2 regions of the Paenarthrobacter sp. FR1 genome follow, and region 2 is predicted to be linked to the other one. Evidence: riboswitches for the same ligand, from Rfam matches in the RefSeq annotation. Region 2 holds a riboswitch; the other holds the start of a gene.
The links. A riboswitch is a leader RNA that binds a small molecule or an ion and turns the genes downstream of it on or off. The one in region 2 is predicted to bind S-adenosylmethionine.
Positions count from the first base shown of each region.

Region 1 (3,747 bases), on a different contig from region 2:
ATGCTGGCATTCGGCTGGTGGGGCAAGTCCCGCACCAAGAACAACAGCGACTTCCTGGTGGCCGGCCGCCGCCTGGGACCGTTCCTCTACACCGGAACCATGGCTGCAGTGGTCCTCGGTGGAGCATCCACCGTGGGCGGCGTAGGCCTCGGTTATAAGTTCGGCATTTCAGGCATGTGGCTGGTTGTGGCCATCGGATCCGGTGTGCTGCTCCTTAGCCTCCTGTTTGCCGGGACCATTCAGAAACTTAAGATCTACACCGTCTCGCAGATGCTGACCCTTCGCTATGGCAGCACGGCAACGCAGACCTCGGGCATCGTCATGCTGGCCTACACGCTGATGCTGTGCGCCACCTCCACGGGCGCCTACGCCACCATCTTCGTGGTCCTCTTCGGCTGGGAGCGCTGGCTCGCCATCGCGATCGGCGGCGCGATCGTCCTGGTCTACTCCACCATTGGCGGCATGTGGTCCATCACCCTGGCCGACCAGGTCCAGTTCGTCATCAAGACCGTTGGTATCTTCTTCCTGATGCTCCCGTTCGCCCTGAACGCTGCCGGTGGCCTGGACGGTATCCGCGCCCGCGTCGACGAAAGCTTCTTTGACATTGGCGGCATCGGCCTCCAGACGATCATCACCTACTTCGTGGTGTACACGCTTGGCCTCCTGATCGGCCAGGACATTTGGCAGCGTGTCTTCACCGCCAAGACCCCCACCGTTGCCCGTTGGGGTGGCGCTACTGCAGGCGTCTACTGCATCCTCTACGGTTTCGCCGGTGCGCTGATCGGCATGGCCGCCAGCGTTGCCCTCTCCGGTGTCGAGATCGCTGCGAAGGACGACGTGTACGCAGAGGTTGCTACCCGCCTCCTGCCCATCGGCATCGGCGGCCTGGTGCTCGCAGCTGCGGTCGCCGCCATGATGTCCACGGCTTCCGGCGCGCTCATTGCTGCCGCCACGGTGGCCCGTGCAGACGTCATGCCCTTCGTTGCCAGCTGGTTCGGCAAGAAGGTGGACACGTCCGATTCCGACAACCCGGAGCACGACGTCAAGGCCAACCGCTACTGGGTCCTGGGACTGGGGATCGTGGCCATCATCATCGCCATCTCCACCAAGGACGTTGTGGCCGCGTTGACCATCGCCTACGACATCCTGGTGGGTGGCCTGCTGGTAGCCATCATCGGCGGCCTGGTGTGGAAGCGCGGAACAGGCATCGCCGCAGCATGGTCCATGGCGGCCGGTTCAGTGATAACCCTCGGCACCATGATCATCCTCGAGATCAATGCCGAGGTTCCCCTCGACGGCATCTACGCCAACGAGCCCATCTACTTCGGTTTGATCGCTTCGGCGTTGGTGTACATTGTGGTCTCGCTGGCGAGCAAGCCCACCGATCCGGCAGTCATGAAGGCTTGGACCGACCGCGTGGCCGGCACCCGCGTGGCTGAGGAAGAGCTCACCACACCCGCCTCCTAGTCGGGTATCAAGAACCGAGCAATGGTCGACGGCGGCGCTCCCCCTTTCCGGGGCAGCGCCGCCGTTGCGCTGTTTCCGGCAACGAAACGATGTATCCGACAAGGATGTGTCGGGTAAGGCAATGTCGGGTAGGGTGGTGCCAGCTTCAAGAGATGTGGTGCCAAGCTCCGACTGGCCACACACCAACCCCATGTTCACGGGTGGTTCGGATGAGGAAGCGGCCCGCCCCGGACCAGAGACAACCGAGCGGGCAAGAGCACTCTCCCAAGGAGCAGTCCCTTGCCGTACCAAGGCGATCCCGCCCAAACCCACAGCGCCCAAACCCACAACGCCCAAGCCCAAGCCCAAGGCACCCAACCCCAAACTGCCGCCCGCTCCGTTACGGTGATTCCCGCCGTCGACCTTTACCTCGGCACGGTGACGATCCTGTCCAAGCTGGGCACGGCACGGTTCCGGCATCCGGAGGCACGACTCATCGCCCGGGCGCTTGCCCAGGCAGTACGACCAACACAATGGTGTGAGGCGTCAGGGACGCTGACGGTGACCGTGGCCGCGGTCGGTAAACGCGAAGGCCAGCAACGGCACTTCATCTTCCGCCAGGACGGTCAGGCCTAGATTTCCTCGTCCTCCTCACGGAATTCCTCGGTTTCATCGAGCGGGACCACACGTTCGTCGTCTTCGGGGGCGTCCACTTCCTCCACCCAGGCTTCATCTACTTCCTGGTCTTCGGCGTAGTCGTAGGCCGGGTCTGACTCGATGGTTGTCCGTTCCGGGTGCTTGGCGTGTGATTCGGTGGTGTCCATGGTGCAACCTCCGTCTCGTGGGCCGGTGAAAGCCCGATAACCGATTGCGGGGAGGGTCCCCGCCCCTGTCCTTCCATCTGAGCACCGGCCCACGCGAGGGTCAAGGAGGGGTTGAAATTACGGTGCACCGAACATTCCAGCTAAGGAATACCAGCCGAAAATCCCCGTCAATAAGCGGTAGTGTGGGGCGTGCAATGGGGCCGTAACTACCCCACCCAGCACAGGAGACAAAGTGCAGATGCACCAGGAATCCCATAACTCGTCGAGCCCCGCTCCGGACCCCACCCCTGAATCGGCAGCCCCCGAAAACACCGCAGCTTCACCAACGGCATCGGACATCAGGCGCTGGCGGCAGTACCTTGCCGATGAGCGCGCCGAGGCCGCCGTGTACCGCGAACTCGCCCAGCGACGTGACGGCGAAGAACGCCAGATCCTGCTTGCCTTGGCCGAGGCCGAAGGCAGGCACGAGGCCCACTGGCTCAAGCTCCTGGGGGAACACGCCGGGATGCCCAAGGCAGCTTCTGCGCGCAGCCAATTCCTGGGGTTCCTGGCCCGGAACTTCGGCTCCGTCTTTGTCCTCGCGTTGGCCCAGCGCGCCGAAGGCCGCTCCCCTTACGGCACCGAGCCTGCCGCAACCCCGGCCATGGTGGCCGATGAGCAAATCCATGAGGAAGTAGTCCGGGGCCTGGCCACGCGTGGACGCAACAGATTGTCCGGCACCTTCCGGGCAGCTGTCTTCGGTGCCAACGACGGCCTGGTGAGCAACCTGTCGCTGGTCATGGGCATGGCCGCAACCGGCGTACCCAGCCCCGTAGTCCTCATGAGTGGCGTGGCAGGACTCCTGGCGGGTGCATTGTCCATGGGCGCCGGCGAGTACGTTTCCGTCCGCTCGCAGAGGGAATTGCTGAACGCCACGTTGCCCACGCAGGCCACTCTTACGGCTGCGCCGTCCCTGGACATCGAACACAACGAACTGGTCCTGGTGTACCTGGCCCGCGGCATGACCCGGGAAGCCGCCGAACACCGAGCCGCGGAGCGCATGGGCTTGTTCAGCTGCGACTGCGACCCGAGCCTCTCCCTGCAGCCCGAGAAGCCGCCTGCCGATGAGCACGAATCCGTGGGCTCGGCGTGGGGCGCTGCGCTGTCCAGCTTCTGCTTCTTTGCCTCGGGCGCCATTGTGCCCATCCTTCCCTTCATTTTCGGCATGACGGGTGTGGCCGCCTTGCTGGTGGCAGGCGTTCTGGTGGGAATCGCGCTGCTGGCGACCGGCGCCGTCGTTGGCTTGTTGTCCGGAACTTCACCGCTGAGCCGCGGGTTGCGGCAGCTGGCCATTGGGCTGGGAGCCGCCGCTGCCACGTATGGGCTTGGGCTGGCGTTCGGCGCAGCAATCGTCTGAGTTTGGTCGGCTCAGTCCGCAGACCGTAATGTTGGTTCGTCCTCCGCGCTGCCCCGCGTGACCGGGGCATGAGGAATGGAG
Region 1 is NZ_JBPFSF010000002.1:91,391-95,137, reverse strand. Features, by position in the region: gene ACR30Z_RS05130 (sodium:solute symporter) at 1-1,467, shown strand, start outside; SAM riboswitch class IV at 1,611-1,730, shown strand; gene ACR30Z_RS05125 (hypothetical protein) at 1,747-2,082, shown strand; gene ACR30Z_RS05120 (hypothetical protein) at 2,079-2,270, opposite strand; gene ACR30Z_RS05115 (VIT1/CCC1 transporter family protein) at 2,509-3,666, shown strand.
Region 1: it holds a riboswitch for S-adenosylmethionine, as region 2 does, so the genes downstream of both, ACR30Z_RS05125 (hypothetical protein) here and metX (homoserine O-acetyltransferase MetX) in region 2, are expected to answer to the same signal.

Region 2 (3,747 bases):
GGGAATGATCATGTTCCGGGTACCGAAGCGCGGGTGCACTCCGCCCCGGACAGCGTCCACTCCCAATGCCGCGGAAATTCGTTCGGTAGTGGCCAAAAGGCCATCTCGTTCACAGGCGTAAGAGACGTGATCCATGCGCATGGCTTCATCTTGGCACTTTGTGATCGGGGTCTCAGCTAAGTCAAGCCTAACTAAGGTGGGATGTTGCGCGACGCGTCATGGAGGGACGCGAAAAGACCGAAAGATTCCGACGACGTCACAAAGCTGTCTTAGCGTCCGGACACTTCCTAGACTGGCCGCAGCTCACGTCTCACTAAAACCCGCCGATCATATGCGCCACGAACAGGAGAACTCCATGTCCCAAGGATGGTCTTTCGAAACCCGCCAGATCCACGCAGGCCAGGAACCGGACGCTGCCACGGGAGCGCGGTCACTGCCGATCTACCAAACCACGTCCTTTGTGTTCCCGAGCGCGGAGAGCGCCGCCAACCGGTTCGCACTCGCTGAGCTCGCGCCGATCTACACGCGGATCGGCAACCCGACGCAGGATGCAGTGGAGCAGCGCGTGGCCAGCCTCGAAGGTGGTCTGGGCGCCCTCCTGCTCAGTTCGGGACAGGCTGCGGAGACGTTCGCCATCCTGAACATCGCGGAGGCCGGGGACCACATCGTGGCCAGCCCCAGCCTCTACGGCGGAACGTACAACCTGCTGGCGCACACCCTCAAGAAGTTCGGGATCGCCGTCACCTTCGTGGAGGACCCGGACAACCTGGACCAGTGGCGTGACGCCGTCCAGCCCAACACCAAGCTGTTCTTCGGCGAGGTCGTCTCCAACCCGCGCCAGGACGTGCTGGACATTGAGGGCATCGCCCGCGTCGCACACGAGTCCGGAGTTCCCCTCATTGTCGACAACACACTGTCCACTCCGTATCTGATTCGTCCCATCGAGTGGGGTGCCGACATTGTGGTCCACTCCGCCACCAAGTACCTCGGCGGCCACGGTTCGGCGATCGCGGGCGTGATTGTGGATTCCGGCAACTTCGATTTCGGCAAGGACCCGGAGCGGTTCCCCGGCTTCAACACCCCGGACCCCAGCTACAACGGGCTCGTTTACGCCCGCGACCTGGGCAAGGACGGCGCGCTCGGTGCCAACCTTTCCTACATCCTGAAGGCCCGCGTCCAGTTGCTCCGGGACCTTGGCTCGGCGGTGTCTCCGTTCAATGCCTTCCTCATCGCCCAGGGCCTGGAGACCTTGAGCCTGCGCGTGGAACGTCACGTTGCCAACGCCACCAAGGTGGCGGAGTGGCTTGAAGCCCACCACGACGTCGAATCGGTCGCCTATGCGGGCCTGCCGTCGAGCCCCTGGTACGACCGTGGCCGGAAGTATGGTCCCAACGGCACCGGCGCCATCGTTGCGTTCAACATCAAGGGCGGAGTGGAGGCCGGCAAGCGCTTCGTTGACGGACTGGAGTTGCACTCCCATGTTGCCAACATCGGCGATGTCCGCTCCCTGGTCATCCACCCGGCGTCCACTACGCACAGCCAGCTCACGGTCGAGCAGCAGATCGCCGCAGGGGTGAATCCTGGCCTGGTGCGTTTGTCCGTGGGCATCGAGCACGTCGATGACATCATCGCTGACCTCGAAGCAGGGTTCCGGGCGGCCAAGGGCGCCTGACACCACGTTTCGGGCCTGGCCTGACAGCTTCCGTGGGCTGCCGTCCGCGCCGACGAATATTCGCCGGGCGGCAGTCCAAGGTGCATGTTGGTGAACGAAGTAGCCCCAAATCGTCACACTGTTGTCATATTCTTCGCCAGAACCGCCCTGTTTTTCCTAGACTCTTCGTATTAGGTCATGAGTGCCAGCACACAGCCCCGGCTTGCTGGCCGGCAACCCTCCTCCGCGGCGGGGTGCCCCGGGTGAAGACCTGGCCTGTTCGCACGCAAGGCGACAGGCAAGCGCGAGGATAGGTGTCAAAGGAATGACCATTACTGCCACAGCCATTTCCACTTCGGAAGAACACGACGGAACGGTCAAGTACGCCGGCATAGGGCCGCTGGAACTTGAAGCAGGGGGCTTCCTGCCGAATGTCGTGCTGGGTTATGAAACGTGGGGCCGACTGAACGCGGATGCTTCCAATGCAGTGCTGATCCAGCATGCGCTGACCGGCAGCACGCATGTTGCCCGTGGAGCCACAGACGAAGAAGGCTGGTGGGAGCAGCTCGTTGGACCGGGTGCCACTATCGACACAGACCGGTTCTTCGTAGTCTCCATCAACATCGTGGGCGGCTGCTACGGAAGCACCGGCCCGTCCTCCGAGGCGCCGGACGGCAAGCCCTGGGGTTCCCGGTTCCCGCTGATCACCCTGCGCGACAGCACTGAGGCTGAAGCGCGGCTCGCCGATGCCTTGGGCATCGACGCCTGGCACGCTGTGCTGGGCGGTTCCATGGGCGGAGCCAGGGCCCTTGAGTGGGCTGTGACGTTCCCCGAACGGGTGAAGCGCTGCGCCGTCATTTCCGTGGGCGCCTACAGCACTGCCGAGCAGATTGCTTTCGCCCAGGCCCAGACCCTGGCCATCCGGCAGGATCCGCACTTCAACAACGGTGATTACTACGGTGGCACTGCCCCCGAGCACGGGCTGGCTTTGGCCCGACGGATCGCCCATATCACCTACCGCTCGGCGCTGGAATTGGACTTCCGTTTCGGCAGGGAAGCCCAGCACCAGGAGACACCGCTCGCCGCTGCCGTTCTGGGGGAGCGCGGCCGATACCAAGTGGAAAGCTACCTGGACCACCAGGGAACCAAGCTGGTGCGACGCTTCGACGCCAACAGCTACATCGCCATCACCGAGGCCCTGATGTCGCACGACGTCACCCGTGGCCGTGGCTCGCTCCATGAGTCACTGTCCCGGGCCACAGCGGAATTCTTCGTGGCGGCCGTGGACAGCGACAGGCTCTACTTCCCGGCCCAGTCGCGGGAGCTGGCTGCTGCGCTGCCGGGGGACGTCCCGGTCCACGTCATTGAGGCCCCGATTGGACACGACGGCTTCCTCACGGAAATCGGGCAGCTCTCGGCACAGCTTCGACAGGCTTTTTTCGCCTAGGCCTCAGCCGTTCATGATCTCGCCGCGCTGCTTCATGTAATCCTCCATGGCGATCTCGCCGTTGCTGAATTTGGCATCAAGCTCGGCCAGTCGCTTTGCCCGATACCCTTGCGGCTCGTTGCTGGGGAACGGCGCGGGGGAGGAGGGGGCCGACGGCGGTCCGGCCTGGGGCGTCACATCCGCAGGTCGGATGACGGTTGGCTCGGATGGGTACCCGGGGTGGTTTTGCCCAGGATAGTTCGGATCAGGGTAGCCCTGGGGCGGGTAGGCCGGGCCAGGCAAATTCTGCTGCGGGTATCCATGGCCGCGGAAGTTCCCATCCTGGAGCCGACGCGCCTTGGACCGGTTGTACATGCGGATCCCCAAGGGAATCAGCCACGAGCAGACGATGATCCAGAAGATCAGATTGTTCACAGTGCAGGCCTCCTAGGTCTTCTCCCAGCTTAGCCCTGCATCTGGAATCAACCCCGGCACCTGAAATCAACCCTGGCACCTGAAATCAACCCCGGCATCTGAAATCAACCCTGCGCCGTCACACCAGCTTGGTATCCATGTCCAGGAATCGTCCGTAGCGGTCCCCCTCGGCCTCCACGGCAAGCTGCTCTTCCGGCGTTGCCGGACGGTTCATGCGGACATCGAGTTCGCACAC
Region 2 is NZ_JBPFSF010000012.1:84,746-88,492, forward strand. Features, by position in the region: gene ACR30Z_RS19720 (VOC family protein) at 1-141, opposite strand, end outside; gene ACR30Z_RS19725 (bifunctional o-acetylhomoserine/o-acetylserine sulfhydrylase) at 332-1,672, shown strand; SAM riboswitch class IV at 1,846-1,962, shown strand; gene metX (homoserine O-acetyltransferase MetX) at 1,977-3,098, shown strand; gene ACR30Z_RS19735 (hypothetical protein) at 3,102-3,512, opposite strand; gene ACR30Z_RS19740 (winged helix DNA-binding domain-containing protein) at 3,631-3,747, opposite strand, start outside.